One region of the Priestia sp. YIM B13552 genome, then DNA from elsewhere that is predicted to be linked to it. Evidence: riboswitches for the same ligand, from Rfam matches in the RefSeq annotation. Region 1 holds a riboswitch; the other holds the start of a gene.
What was found. A riboswitch is a leader RNA that binds a small molecule or an ion and turns the genes downstream of it on or off. The one in region 1 is predicted to bind thiamine pyrophosphate.
Positions count from the first base shown of each region.

Region 2: linked by a shared signal. The riboswitch ahead of thiM (hydroxyethylthiazole kinase) and the one ahead of thiC (phosphomethylpyrimidine synthase ThiC) in region 1 are both predicted to bind thiamine pyrophosphate.

Region 1 covers NZ_JBHZOU010000016.1:10,560-18,607, reverse strand. Annotated here, with positions in the region: gene ACFX40_RS27110 (undecaprenyl-diphosphate phosphatase) at 1-654, opposite strand, end outside; gene ACFX40_RS27105 (hypothetical protein) at 1,112-1,402, shown strand; TPP riboswitch at 1,484-1,598, shown strand; gene thiC (phosphomethylpyrimidine synthase ThiC) at 1,712-3,481, shown strand; gene ACFX40_RS27095 (hypothetical protein) at 3,459-3,647, shown strand; gene ACFX40_RS27090 (VanZ family protein) at 3,833-4,288, opposite strand; gene ACFX40_RS27085 (Ger(x)C family spore germination protein) at 4,486-5,595, opposite strand; gene ACFX40_RS27080 (GerAB/ArcD/ProY family transporter) at 5,585-6,676, opposite strand; gene ACFX40_RS27075 (spore germination protein) at 6,669-8,048, opposite strand, start outside.
Region 2 covers NZ_JBHZOU010000003.1:653,723-661,770, reverse strand. Annotated here, with positions in the region: gene ACFX40_RS15485 (TetR/AcrR family transcriptional regulator) at 188-787, shown strand; gene ACFX40_RS15480 (MFS transporter) at 884-2,101, shown strand; TPP riboswitch at 2,293-2,401, shown strand; gene thiM (hydroxyethylthiazole kinase) at 2,475-3,281, shown strand; gene thiE (thiamine phosphate synthase) at 3,295-3,939, shown strand; gene ACFX40_RS15465 (pyridoxamine 5'-phosphate oxidase family protein) at 3,968-4,396, opposite strand; RNA gene ssrS (6S RNA) at 4,543-4,720, opposite strand; gene ACFX40_RS15455 (hypothetical protein) at 4,830-5,450, opposite strand; gene ACFX40_RS15450 (helix-turn-helix transcriptional regulator) at 5,604-6,056, shown strand; gene ACFX40_RS15445 (anti-sigma factor) at 6,206-7,396, opposite strand; gene ACFX40_RS15440 (RNA polymerase sigma factor) at 7,393-7,887, opposite strand.

The DNA of each region.
Region 1 (8,048 bases):
CTGCCAGTTTTTAACCAATGAAAGTCCACTTGCTCCTGCCATGATTGGCACTGCCATAATAAATGTAAAATCTGCCGCTGCCTTATGGCTCATTCCAAGAAGAACTCCTCCTGAAATCGTTGAGCCTGAACGAGAAAAACCTGGCCAAAGAGCAATACATTGAAACAGTCCTATACCCAGTGCTTGTCCATAAGACATTTGGTCCACCGTCTCTACACGCGGACGTTTAGGTCCAAACAAATCTGCTAGAATCATTAATACAGCTCCGACTACTAAGCCAATTAGCACCGTATTTAAAGAAAACAAATGTTCATCAATGTAATCATCAAACAAAAGTCCTAACACTCCTGCGGGTAACAAACCAACAATTACCTGCATTAAATTCAAGCGATTTGTCGGTCCAATTGGAGCAGCTGGCTTTTTTCCCAATCCTAATAAATTAATGAAACGATCTTTAAAAATAACTACTACTGCTAAGATCGACCCTAGCTGAATAACAATTTTAAATGTATTAGCTACTGGAGATGAAAATAATTCTTTGGAATTCAACCATAGGTCATCCACAATAATCATATGCCCAGTTGACGAAACAGGAGCAAACTCTGTTAAACCTTCTACAATCCCTAAAATGATTGCTACAATAATTTCCCACATAAAGCTATGTACCTTGCCTTTCTTTCAAATTAATAAGCTTATCGCTTCGTTTTACATGCTCAACTATTTTCCTAATTTGACACTTGCTTTTTTATCATAATTGTTAAAACTATGAAATACAATGTGTATTTGCAAAAAGATAAGAATCTTTAATAATTTGTAATAAAAACCTTACATGCTATAATCAAAAAACACGATATCAGCTTTTATTTACTTTAGAAAGTAGTCACTATGTTCGGTATAAATTCCGGCCCCTTAGCTAAAAATGAATCATCTAGACTATTTTTCTTTAGTGTGAAAAAATGACTAAATCATTATGTTTTTTCCATCTCCTTTACTGTCACCTATCATTTTAATCAACTAATGCTTGCTTATACGACATATCCCCTAAGTAATTTGAAACTTTTTTCTTGCTTTTCTCGTATATAGTAGTATCTTTTTTAGGAGGCTTTTTACTATGAATGGAAATGTACGTACAATGAAATGGGTCACTGCTGGGTATGAAGCCTTGCTGGGAATTCCTTTAATTGGCGCCGGGATTGTTATGGGCTTTAGTTATACTCCTCTTTTTATTGGATTTATTCTTCATGCTATCACGCTCATTTTAGCTAATAGACGAGGGTTATCTGCGTATGGAAACATACTAGGGATTGTTACTTCACTGGTTGCTTGGATTCCATTTTTAGGGTTTATCATGCACATTATTACAGCTATTGTGATTGCAATCGATGCCGCTAGACAACGTTAATTGTCTAGCTTTTTTTATTTAAGGGTTGATTTTTTACCGAATGATGGTAAACTTAAGCCGTAAATTGAATAATTTGAATGTTATTTCTACTAGGGGTGTCTGATAGCTCAGACTGAGAGAAGAGTGCAATAAAACTCTTTAACCCTTTGAACCTGATTTGGGTTATACCAGCGGAGGGAAGTAGTCTTGAAAAGAATAGTATATGTTTATTCTTTTTTCGCCTATTCCATCGGGTTCTGTCTATCACAGAACCCGATTTTTTTATGGTTCGGTATAGCTACACTTTATGCGAAACCGGAGGAATATGTAATGTCAAAACAAAATGTATCAGTTTCTATGAAAAAGCCTTTTCCAAACAGTCACAAAGTATATGTCCAAGGATCCAGAGAAGACCTTAAAGTGCCTATGCGTGAAATTCATCAGTCTCCTACTACAGGATCTTTTGGGGAAGAAGAAAATAGTCCCGTACGTGTATACGACACGAGCGGTGTTTATACAGATCCCTGTTATGAAATTAATTTACAAAAAGGATTACCGGCTCTGCGCGAAAAGTGGATTGCAGAACGAAACGATGTAGAAACATATCAAGGCCGTACGGTTCAGCCACAGGATAACGGTTATTATGATGGTGATCCAAGAGATCAGTACGAGCGCTTTATCACTAATCGTTTACCGTTGCGCGCGAAAAAAAATCAAAATGTAACGCAAATGCACTATGCGAAAAAAGGAATCATCACGCCCGAAATGGAATTTATCGCTATTCGTGAACAGATGGATCCTGAAGTCGTGCGTGAAGAAGTAGCAAGAGGACGTGCCATTATTCCTAATAATATCAATCACCCTGAGAGCGAACCGATGATTATCGGCCGCAAATTCCACGTGAAAATCAATGCTAATATCGGAAATTCAGCTATTCGTTCAGCTATTGAAGATGAAGTAGAAAAAATGACATGGGCAACGCGTTGGGGAGCCGATACAATTATGGATTTATCAACAGGAAAGGATATCCACACAACGCGCGAATGGATTATCCGCAACTCGCCTGTTCCTGTAGGGACCGTTCCTATTTACCAAGCGCTTGAAAAAGTAAAAGGCGTAGCAGAAGATCTAACGTGGGAAGCATATCGCGATACATTAATTGAACAAGCTGAACAAGGTGTTGATTACTTTACTATTCACGCAGGTGTTCTTTTACGCTATATTCCTCTGACAGCGAAACGTACGACAGGTATTGTTTCACGCGGAGGATCCATCTTGGCGCAGTGGTGTTTAGCTCATCATGAAGAGAACTTTTTATATACTCGCTTTGAAGAAATCTGTGAAATCTGTAAAGCATACGATATTTCTATTTCACTTGGCGATGGACTACGTCCTGGTTCCATTGCAGATGCTAATGATGAGGCACAGTTCGGTGAATTAGAAACACTTGGTGAATTAACTAAAATTGCTTGGAAACACGATGTTCAAGTTATGATTGAAGGTCCTGGACATGTTCCTATGCACCTCATCAAAGAAAACGTAGATAAACAAATGGAAATATGCCAAGAAGCTCCCTTCTATACTCTTGGACCGCTTACAACCGACATCGCTCCAGGCTATGACCATATTACATCAGGTATTGGGGCTGCAATGATTGGCTGGTTTGGGACAGCTATGCTTTGCTACGTAACGCCAAAAGAACATTTAGGTCTGCCGAATAAAGAAGACGTTCGAGAAGGCGTTATCACCTATAAAATTGCTGCGCATGCCGCGGACCTAGCAAAAGGCCATCCAGGAGCACAAAAACGCGATAACGCGCTGTCTAAAGCAAGATTTGAATTTAGATGGAATGATCAATTTAACCTTTCACTAGATCCAGAGCGCGCAAAAGAATATCACGATGAAACACTTCCCGCTGAAGGTGCTAAAACAGCCCATTTCTGTTCAATGTGTGGACCTAAATTCTGTTCGATGCGTATTTCTCAAGATATTCGTAACATGGCTCAAGAAAATGAAAAAGATGTAAATGAAGTAAGAAAAGAAGGAATGAAAGAAAAAGCTAAAGAGTTTGTTAACAGTGGTTCAAATATCTATCAATAATGAAGTAGAACAGCTTAAAGAACAAATTAAACAGCTTGAAAGAAAGTTATTATTTGTTCAGCAAAATTGTCAGCACATTATCGTTGAATCCTCACATTCTTCCGTAAGACGCTGCATTAAGTGTTTCTATCAACAAGAAGCAGAAGCTGAGCCAAAAGTATTTTAGTTGAAGAAAAATCCGAACGAGTTGAATTCTTGATTAAGAATCCAGCTCGCTCGGATTTTTTCATTGGTAGGGTGAACGTAGATTTCATGCATGTAGCAACCGCAATGTAACAAGCTATCCATACTAGCTCATTTATCCCATTTGTTCGTCTTTAGATTGGATTAATTTCATTACGTTTCTCAAGTTCATCTTTTTTTGAAACGTGCTTTCAGCATGTTCTTAATCCAATATAGTATTTTAATAATAACCCAGCCTATAAATGTACCTAGCGTATTCAAAAAGATATCATCAATATCAAATACTCGTTCCGTTAGCTTGTACTGTAAAATTTCAATCAGAAAACTGATTAAGAAACCCGTCGTAAACACTTGAATAAAACCGTCAAACCACTTCATAAACAAAGGAATAAACATTCCAAGCGGCGCAAACATCACGATATTCCCCAGTATATTTGTCAGAGTGAGCATTATATTCCCGCTGTCCCACATCAGACGGATCGTGCTAAATAAATCCAAGTTCATTGCTTTTCCGTAAACATGTTCGTTTTCCCGTATGAGAGTAGCATAAATGACCACTGCCGTATACGCAATAAATAGAATGAACATGACTTTTTTAACGATTGACCTGATGCTTACATTCACTTCAACATCACCTTCTTTGACTCCCAAAACCATTTATTATTATCTATATGTACCCGTCCACTGCTTTCATTCGTCGTGAATGCATTTACATGCTTTTTTATCCTATCACATCAATAAATAAATACAATTCCCTTTTTATTATTTTGTAAACTAAAATTTTTTCACTTAAAAAAAGCCATGCTTTTCGCATGACTTTTTTAATTAATAACTCCACGATGGATAATTTCCACTTGTACTTCCGGATTAATCAAGATATTTTTATAGTCCTGTCTCCATTTAAGCCTTTTCCATATACTCGGGTAATAGGCAGCTACTTCTCTTCCTATTTCAAGAAAATCGCAGTTAGCTTTTTGCAGCTTTCCAACTACTTTTTCTGCTTTCTTTTGTAGAACTTTTTCAATTTCTTCCTGTACATTTTTTGTTAATGCAGAGGATGACATTTCGTTTTTAGTGAATTCATTAATGCTTACTTTTACACGTAGCGGTATGGTCACCTTTACCCTGTGAATCGCATCCGGCTTAACGTTCATCTTTGCTTTAGCATGTGACACGTCATACGATACTACATACTTTTTATCATGTATGTTAATTTTGTGACTCATAATCATATATTTATCTTTTTGATTTCCTAATAAAAGAAGCACCTTGGATTCCTCAGGGTTTAATGTAATGCCCGCAAATTTATCTTCATTAAACAAAGCTGTACCGATTACATCAACGGTCTTATTTTCAGTATTTAATTTCATATAAGGAAGAGCTAGCCCTTTTCCTTCATCAAACAACACGGTACAAAGTGACTGAAGAGTTTCAATTGGTACTAAAGAATTGGCTTCAGCGGTATGAACAACTCCGTCTAAATATTCTCCAATTAGCTCTTCTCCTACTTGCTGTAATTCAACGATAGTACTTGGCTTTCCTTCGACAATGACATACTTAGCCGTCAAAGGACTTTCCGGTGTACGATATAAAACGTCTGATAATTCTAGTATACCTTCTTTAGCTAATCGATCTTCAAATAGAATTATTCTTTTTTTAGCAGACATCACAATTCCAGAAACCTGCTGGTTAATTTTTGTACGATCGTCCCGAGGTGAATCCCCTTCTACATGATAGGTTTTATTCACTAATGTCCCTTCTTTAGACGTATATGAACGGATCGCAATAGTAGAAATCACCTTATCTTTCTTTTTTTCATAAGCCACTGTAGACAAAAACATCGTATCTTTTAACATTTTTTGATCCCAGCATCCTGTTAAAAAACTTAGAACTAAACATACATTGAAGATCTTGATAAGTTTATTCTTCATTTTTTACTGTTCCTTTTCTTATCCATGATAGAATTAACAAACAAATAGGAATACAGAAAATGAATACGTAAATTAAATAGTTAGTTGCCTGTGACAAAGCTGCCACAAGATTATCCGTTTTTGAAAAATAAATGGAAAGACCAGTTACGAATATCAATACAATTGGAACAAACGGACGGTGAGTTTTCTTTTTGAATATTTCCTGCATGCCTACACTTGAAATATACACGTACATAATAAGGGACGTAATAACAGAAATAATCCAAAAGGTAATAAAAACCAAGTCTATTCGTTCAATAACTGAGTTTTGCGTCGCCTTCAAAATGTATAAAACTGGTTCTGGTACGATTAAGATTTCATCCGGGCTAAAAAATAAATAACAAGCAATGATGATATATACATATAGAACGGTAACAATACAATTACTAAGCATGACCATTTTTAATGTCATAGTGGATTTTGCCTTTACAAACGGTGCTAAAATCAAAATGGCTTCAAAACCTAGCATTGAGATACTTCCCTCTTTTGACGCCAGCAAGATATTTTGAATACCGCTGTGCCCAATCGGAAACAGGTACCGGACATCGGCCTCTTTATAAGCATTCGATATCAACAGCACTAAAATAATTAAAAATACGGATACAATTGTAAAGAAACGCCCTATATTGCGGACATTCTCTTTTGCAAAATACAGCGCAATCACAACTAATAAAAAGACCAGAACATACGCTGGCGTTAAATGATAAAGCCAACGCTTTAACACGTTTACATACAAAACAGTAATAACACTTGAAACAATGATGTAATAAAATACATATCCTATATTTAAAAAATTACCTCCCCACTTACCAAGCAGCTTGCTAGTCATCTGATATAAAGTTAGACCGGGCAACCGATGCGTCAATCCCCAGTGGAATAATGTAATTACTTGGATAATACAGCCGCTAATTAACATTGAAATCCAGCCGTCCGTATGGGCAGTTTTAAATAAGTTATAAGGTAATCCTAAAATACCAATTCCAATTTGAGTTTGTAAAATGGTAAAGAAAAGCTGACTGGCTGAAATACTGTTTTTATTCATTCGAATCCCAATTCCTTATCGCTTTTTGGCGCTTGCGTTTTTGAGGCTTAGCATTAGCAGGCTTTTCATTTAGATAAATCTGATGCATCCTTATAAAAACGTCCTTTAAACCTGAAAATCTAAAAGGAGCAAGAGGAATTAAATATGGCATCGTAATGGACTCTAAAATGACTAAATGCATAACAATGAGCACTAATACAAAAACAATACCCAAGTACCCAAAAACTGCTGCTCCGATCATCATCGGAAAACTTAAAATTCGCAGCGTGGTGCTCATTTCGTTTGATGGCACAACAAAGGAAGAAACGGCTGTTAGAGCAATAACAATAATCATCATATTTGAAACTAAACTCGCCTCAACAATTGCCGTGCCGATAACTAACCCTCCAACCACCCCAATCGTTTGAGCAATTGAAGAAGGCAGTCGAAGAGAAGCCTCTTTTAGTAACTCTAATATTAAAACCATAATAAACGCTTCTACTATCGGAGGAAACGGAACGTTCTCAAGAGAACCTTTTACTGTAAAAACTAAGTCCAAAGGAATCAATTCATAATGAAAAGAAATTGTTGCAATATAAATTGCAGGTAAGCTCATAGCTACAAAAAAGCTGAATATACGTAAAAGGCGGAAAAATGAGCCATAAAGTGCACGCGTATTATAATCTTCAGGCGATTGATAAAAAGAGAAAAAATTAACGGGAGCAATCAACGCAGAGCTATTTCCATTTGTTAGCACTGCCATTCTTCCTTCTAACAGATTGCCCATTACCCGATCCGGCCTTTCTGTGTTCAACAGCTGAGGAAATGGTGAAAGGGGCGAATCTTCTAGAGCCTCTTCAATGATACTCCCGCTATCCACTCCATCCACTTCAATTTGTTGGATACGATTAATGATCGTGTTACAAATCTCTACGTTAGCTATATTTTTCAAATATAAAACTGCTACTCGCGTGCGTGAAATACTGCCTACTTCGATATAACGTACAATAAGGCTTCCATCTAAAAACCTTTGTCTCATCAAGTTCAAATTTTTATCTAAACTCTCCACAAAACTTTCTTGAGACCCCCTGATTATTTTCTCATTCAGCGCTTGGTTCACTTCTCTTGTAGCTGTTTTTGTAGAATCAATTGCATAAACCAACGGATCATTCTCGATTAATAGAACAGAAGCACCTCGGCTCATTAAACTAATCATTTCATCCAAATCTTTTGTAGGAGTAATGGAAGCAGCCTGAATGACTTCTTTTATCTCCCCTTCTTTTTCTATTAATAACGGTTTGATAACATGATCATTTAACTTGATTGAATCCATAAGGGGCACAAAATAGACTAAAAGCGCACGCTCATGATTAAATTTCAGCCACCTTTGCCC
Region 2 (8,048 bases), on a different contig from region 1:
GGCTTCTAGCGGTTGATTTAGTTATGTCTCAACCTCTTTGTTTTTTGTTTTGTCATAATTCATATAAAAAGGTATAAACTAGATTTTTTCACTAGACAAAAAGGATTTTCCTATGTAGTATAGGTGTCAGATAATACAAAACGAATGTTCAGTATAAATAATAAATGTGCCGGGCGGTGGAAATAGCTTGAATAAAAAAAAGCTTCAAAGTGAACAAACCAAAAGAAAAGTGGCAGATGCCGCTAAAGCATTGTTTTCTCAAAAAGGCTATAAAGCTACATCTATTGAGGAAATTGTAGAAGCTACGGGAAGCAGTAAAGGGAATATTTATTATCACTTTAAAAGTAAAGAAGGGCTTTTTCTCTATTTAATAGACGAATGGGATCTCGAGTGGGAACGCAACTGGAAAGAAAGAGAGTCTCTTTACAAAACAACAAGAGATAAGCTTTTTGGAATTGCGGAGCAAATCATTTTAGATGATTTAAATCATCCTCTTACGAAAGCCGCCGATGAGTTTTTTAACAACGAGGAAAAGGGCAGCGACATCGAAGAGCGAATTGATGAGATGGTGAAACGACACGTGGAGTTTAACCGGGAGCTTTTGCAAAAAGGCATTGATGAAGGAGAGTTTTCTCCTAAAAATGCAGAACAGCTTGCAGTGATTTTAGAAGGGCTGTTTGTTGGAATGAGCCGCATGTCTCGAAAAACGAACACGGAAAATGCCCTGAAGCTTTACCATTCAGCAATCGATGTATTTTTAAACGGAATCATAGCAAGGTCTTCTTAAATAATCGGGGATGCTTATTGCGGTAATGAGTAATCCCTCATTATTTTGTATTTTTATAGACCGAACGTTCAGTATTTTTGTAATCAGGAGGTTTATATGTCATTATTGTTAAGAAATCGAGCGGCGATTTTGCTGCTCATGCTAAATATTTTTATTGTTTTTACAGGAATCGGTCTCGTTATTCCAATTATGCCAACATATATGACGGAGCTTCATATCAACGGCAGCGTGATGGGGCTTTTAGTAGCGGTGTTTTCACTGACTCAATTTTTGTTTTCACCTTTAGCGGGTCGGTTATCAGATTCGTTAGGGAGAAAGAAAATTATTGTAGCGGGAATGATTGTTTTTGCCTTGTCTGAATGGTTCTTTGGTTCAGTGAGTACACCTCTTTTATTATTTGTATCGAGAATGTTAGGCGGGGTTGGGGCCGCGCTCATTATGCCTGCTGTTATGGCCTATACAGCGGACGTGACGTCTGCTAAAGAACGCGCTAAAGGAATGGGCTATGTGACGGCGGCGATTACAACAGGATTTATTATTGGACCCGGTATCGGCGGCTTTTTAGCTGAATACGGCATGCGTGTACCATTTTATATGGCCGCAGTAGCAGGAGGCTTGGCTGCAGTGATTACGCTTCTTGTTTTGCCAGAGTCTCGTCCTGTACAAAATCATACTGTTTCAAACAATGAGAATCCAAAAGAAGAGCGGCTGCTACTGCAGCTTATGAATTCTTATAAAGAACCTTATTTTTTAAGTTTAATTATTGTTTTTGTGACATCGTTTGGATTATCCAATTATGAAACGATTTTTTCACTATTTGTTGATCATAAATTTAGCTTTACGCCAAAAGATATTGCGTTTGTTATTACGTTTGGCTCTATTGCGGGGGCTGTAGTGCAGGTTACGATTTTTGGGTGGATTTTAAATAAATTTGGTGAAAAAAGAGTGATTTCGTTTTGCTTGATGATGACGGGACTTTTTATTTTACTTACGCTATTTGTGCACACGTACTGGCTTATTATTGTTGTGACATTTATCGTTTTTTTAGCAACAGATATTTTACGTCCGGCAATCAGCACGCAAATGTCGATGATGGCACAAGACGACCAAGGATATGTAGCCGGACTAAATTCTGCTTATACAAGTCTTGGAAATATTATTGGCCCCGTTGTAGCAGGCTTTCTCTTTGATATAAACATTAATTATCCGTACGTATCAGCTGCACTTGTACTGCTTCTTTGTTTTCTTTTATCTTTAAGAGCAGGGAAGGACAGAAAAACAGCTGTGAGAAATCAAGCGGTTCAAGAGAAATAACCATAAGGAAAAATGATAGAATTCTTAGGGAATAGAAGACCTCCAGTAGCTTACTGGAGGTCTTTTGATTATTCTTTTAGGAATGGTGTAAGGTTTAAAGCGCCACTCAGCCTATAGAGAAGCTTTATTTTATCGGCAAAACAGTGAAATGGTTGCAAATAAAAAAGGTTAATAGTAAACTTTAAACGTAACAAGAATAGTATGGGAGCTTGCGCGGGGCAGGCTGAGAGTACAGGGACGCCTGTTGACCATTTGAACCTGTTGGATAATGCCAGCGCAGGGAATGTGAGTACATACCAAAGCACTTTGCGCATGCAAGGTGCTTTTTTGTCTTTTTTGCAGTGTTAAAACTAAATGAAAAGAGTGAAAAAACATGGATATTAGTAAAATTTCAGCTCAATTAGAGAAAGTAAGAGACATAAGTCCGCTTGTTCATAATATTACGAATGTTGTGGTAACCAACTTTACAGCAAATGGACTGCTTGCACTAGGAGCTTCACCTGTTATGGCTTATGCGAAAGAAGAAGTGGCTGACATGGCACGAATCGCCGGAGCGCTTGTCTTAAATATGGGTACACTGACGGCTCAAGAAGTAGAAGCGATGAGAATAGCAGGAAAATCAGCAAATGAAAATGGCGTGCCGGTTATTTTCGATCCTGTAGGAGCCGGAGCGACACCGTTTCGTACAGAAGTAGCACGTCAGCTTGTAGAAGAATTAAATATGGCAGTTATTCGTGGTAACGCTGCTGAAGTTGCGAATGTAGTAGGCGAGTCATGGCTCATTAAAGGCGTTGATTCATTAGAAGGGCAAGGAGACATCATTGAACTTGCTGAGAAAGCAGCGAACAAATTAGATACAGTGATTGTTATCACGGGTAAACAAGATGTAATCACAGATGGAAACAAAACGTATACAGTAGACAACGGTCACCCGTTATTTACGAAAGTGACGGGGACTGGATGTCTGCTGACATCAATTATAGGAGCTTTCGCTGCTGTAGAAAAAGAATATGTCGAGGCAAGCGTTGCTGCTTTAAGTTTTTACGGAGTGGCAGGTGAAATCGCCGCAGCGAAAAAAGGTGAAGAAGGGCCGGGAAGCTTTCAAATTGAGCTGTTAAACCAGCTTCATCTTTTATCTGGGCAGGATATTGAATCATATGCAAGAGTACATCAACGTTAAAAGGAGCCGGAAAATGACAAACAAAGAAATCAAAAAGCTGCTGCAAGTTTATTTTATAATGGGCAGCAATAACTGTACAAAAGATCCGAGAGCAGTGTTGAAAGAAGCAATTGAAGGCGGCGTTACTGTGTTTCAATTCCGTGAAAAAGGCGAGGGTGCCCTAACAGGAGAAGCGAAATATCAGCTGGCGAAGGAACTTCAGCAAATTTGTCAGCAGCACAGCGTTCCTTTTATTGTGAATGATGATCTTGACTTAGCGATCCGCTTACAAGCAGATGGCGTTCATATTGGACAAGAAGATGAAAAAGCTCATATTGTTCGAGAGAAAATAGGAAAAGGAATTGTAGGCGTCTCTGTTCATAATGTACAAGAGCTGCAGCAAGCGATAAAAGACGGGGCGGATTATGTAGGAATGGGACCTGTTTTTCCTACGTCTACAAAAAAAGACGCAAAAGCAGTGCAAGGTACAAAGTTAATTGAAGAAGTGCGAAACCAGAATATTGACTTTCCAATTGTAGGAATCGGCGGGATCACGCCTGAAAATGCCAAACAAGTAGTAGAAGCAGGTGCAGATGGCGTTTCTATTATTACCGCGATTAGCTTAGCAGCGTCTCCAAAAGAAAAAGCAGCTCAATTGAAAGAAGCGGTAGGAAAATAAAAAAAGCGCACACTGTGCGCTTTTTTTATTATAGCTGAACAGTTTGAGGAGTTTCTTCGCCTTCATTCATAAAGCGAATTTCGTTCGGCGTAATTTCAAGAACAACATACTCAGGGTCATTTGGACCGTCAAACCATTCTTTCATGTGATCGTTCCATATACGTCCTTTTAATTGATCACCAGTACGAAGAACAGCTGTACCAGATAATTCTAAGTATTGATCGCCATATCCTTCGCCGCTGTAGCCCAATAGTACGTGCACGTTCGGATTGGCTTCGATTTCTTCTGCCTTATGTGTATTGATATTTGTTGGTGTGTAAAGAGCGATACCATCTTCATCGCTAAAGAATGTCATATAGCGAGAGTGGGGTTTGTTGTTTACAACTGTAGCTAATGTTCCTACACGATTTCCTTCTAATACTTCGTTTACTTTTTTAGCAATTTTTTGTTCATTCATTTTATCCATCTCCTTTATTACTTTTTATGTTCCTCAATCGAAGATAAATAAAACATACATGTCTAAAAAAAATATAAGTTAACAATAAAATAATTATGTAAACTAATAAAATAAAAAATAAAAAAGCTAGCTACAGCTAACTAAAAAATAAGCCCGCACTGCCGTAACCCTAAGTGTCTTAAATACCCAGATCTACTAGGTGGGTGCCCTCATAGCCGGGTTTAGCGTCCCAAGAAGGGCGTGCTATCTGCAGCTAAATTTTGAGCTCCCTTTTAACACTCAAAGGTTTAAGACAACATGAGTATACGCACAGCGCAGGTATGTATAACAAATGTAAATAAGATGCCGATATATAAATGTTTTCTAATTAATCAACTTTCATCGTACAAGAAATGATTATAACGGAATAATGAATGGAACGCAAGACTTTTATTTAAAGTTTTTCTTCTCTAACATCTTGGCGGGGAAGCAGTAACAAAATAAGAAAAGGGCCGGCAACTGGAATGAAACATAAAAGAAGGTAAGGCCGGGATGCTATCCTTTCTTTTGTCATAACGGAGTAAGAAAGCCACATTAAAACAAAAAAATCAGCGGTCATCACGCTAACAAGCTGTGACTGCATAAAAGCTTCTCCATAAGCTTTTATTGAACCTATGGATAGTCCGTATACGTAACCTGCAATCGTGAGCGCTAAGCATAGTCCAATCCATAGACGAGAAGAAATGATAGTAATGAAACGTGAAGGAATACGCGAATGTTTTCGAACTTTTTGTCCTTTCCAATGATAATAGAACAAAAGAGAAAAAGCTCCAACCCCAAATGATAGAAGAGAAAATGGCCATCCAGGCAGTTTGTATGTATCTTTTTTACAGATCATTACCATAAACAATATTGGGAAAAGTCCCAAAAAAGAGAATACCATAACCACGAGCGGATCTACCTGTTGAAAATTTCCTGTGATAAGTTTTTTAAACAGTAAATCATCAGAGGCGCTTGCTCCCGGAGCTAGTAGAAAGGCGTATAGTACAAGCACAGCCCATACAATGATATACATATTCTCAACTCCTTTTAATTGTTTTAGTGTACAAAAACCATTTCAGTATATTTCCCCGTCTTGTGACGAAGGGAAACGCTTGAAACTCTTCTTTAATTAGGTGTAATATTACACTAAAGAAATGTACGTGTATAGAAAGAAAGGGCTGTGAAAATGAATAAACAAAAAGTAATTAAATCAGTATCGGATAAAATACGATTAATTCGTTTAGAAAGAAACTATTCACAAGACAGAATGGCTGAAGTCATTGGTATTTCCAAAAAAACATTGGTTCAAATTGAAAAAGGGCGCACGGAAGCAGGGTGGACGACCACTGTTGCAGTATGCGGTTTGTTTGGTGACAGTGAAATCCTTCAATCGGTTTTAGGAGACGTTCCTTTAGAAGTAGTAGAAATCATTGCTCATAACGGCGTATCTTCTCCAAAAGATAAAACGCTCGGAGGAAGAGTATGGTGGAAAGAAATTCAAAAAGAAGGCTCTTTTCGTCTGCAGCAAAATATGATTAGTCAGCACTATCGCATTTTAGATGACCAAGACTATCGATGGTTTAGTTCATTTGATAAAAGCGAAGCGGTAAAAAGGTTTGAACAATTAACGAATGAATAAAAAGAGGCCGGGACATAACAAAATCACTGCGTATATGAAACCTACATTCACTCTACTCATAAAAAAATCCGAACGAATTTGATTCTCCATCAGGAGTCTTGATTCATCGTTCGGATTTTTCTTCCACTGCTATACTTTTGTCTCGGCCTCTACTGATTCATTAACGTACCTGACGAGGGACGACTGAACCAATTCCATAGCTCTACATCTCCAAGTGACGCATATGTGATCGACGGATCATTTTTTAATTTCAGCAGTTTTTTTGTAGGCCCTGTAATCACAACGCCGTACACACCGACGCCGTGTTTTTTTACATAAGAATATCGCTGCTTTAGCAACAGATCGGAATGGTCTAGCTGGCGAACTTTTTGGACCGTTTCTTCATTATCGGCTAATAGTTTCATCATATTTAAAACGTTCGACTTGCTAGTAGAGTGGGTTTGATTTCCTTTGTGATCGTAAGGTAAGTCTAGAAACTCTGGAAAGCCAAATGTTGATGTTAAGTCAATTAATGGCTCGTCTTTTGTACTTGTTTTTTGTTCGTGCCCTGTATTAAGCGCGTACCAAGAGGTAGAAAAATCACGGCTGTCGATGGCGCTCATTTTTTGCTGAACTTCTTTTAGCGAATACGTATCATCAAAAGAAATAGCCACTTCGCTTACCGTTCCTTTTGGTAGATTTTCTAATGCTTTCCATGTTTCATTCGTCCATTCCTTATACTCTTTTGCATGTAGCTTTAATTTTTTTGGATCCGGATAGACAAAAGAAAGGTTAAGATCGTATTTGCCGCCGGAAAATTCTTTTTCTACACCGCTTGTTTTATCAAACAGCTGATGAAATGTAAACGTCCCAATGGCCTGCTCTTCACGTCCAATTTGCTTATAAGCTTCCATTTGCGACTGCATGCGGAAGAAGGACTGTGTATCAGAAGTGGTTTCACGTATATGAACGTTCGGAAAAGCAGATTCGATAGCTGCTTGATTCACGCTGTTTATGTATTCGGTTTTTGATTGATGATAATATACAATAGATAAAAAGCTGCCGATTATCCATAGCAGAACGACAGAGCCAATGACAGTTGTCACATTTGAAAGGCGCTGCTTCCATTTGGCGATATAAATGGACTTTTTAACTTTTTTATTATCCAACATCGTATCGTCACTTAGTGAAGTAGCTGGTGAAGTTGGCGGTAACGGTTCATCTTCGGTTAGCAAGTGCTCCAAATGAGCTGAGCATGCTTCACAATTTTCCGTATGTTCTTCAAGTGTTTCTGCTTCTTTGTCTGTCAAAGTGCCGTTTTTATATTTTTCCCATTGATGCTTCATATCTTGACAGCTCATCCGTCCTCTTCCTTTCTTTTTTTCAATTGTTGACGACCACGATACAAGTCCATTTTCACTTTTGACAGAGTATAGCCAGTCATTTCTGCAATCTCTTCATATGTGAAGCCGTGATAATCTCGTAACAGTACAATATTCTGCTTAGCCGGAGGCAAAGCAGATACATCAGAAAGCCAGCCGTCGATTTCACTTTGAATCATCACTTGTTCTTCAGCACTTGGCTGAGGAGTAAAGTGCCATTCTTCTATTTCGACAGTAGGGCGTTTTTTTTCTTTTCGATACCAGTCAATAAAGGCGTGATAAGCAATTTTGAACAGCCAAGGCTTCACTTCCTCGCCTTTATATGTTTCTAAGTGTAAAAGTGCCCGGTAAAAGGTCTCCTGCATTAAATCTTCCGCTGATTCTTTTCTGCGAGTAAGAGAGAGAAGATAGCGAAGCAAATCATGCATGTGCTGTTTATAAATGTGTTCAAAGTTATGCTGTTGTGCCATTTTCTCCCCCTTTCATTTAATCAACGCAATTTGTGGATAAAAGTTTCGGTTTTTTTATCAAAAATCGTATGTAATAGATAAAAGATGCTTAAAATACGATATATAGCTTATCACACTAAAAAGAAAATCATATGAAATTCGACATAATTCCGTGTAATTTG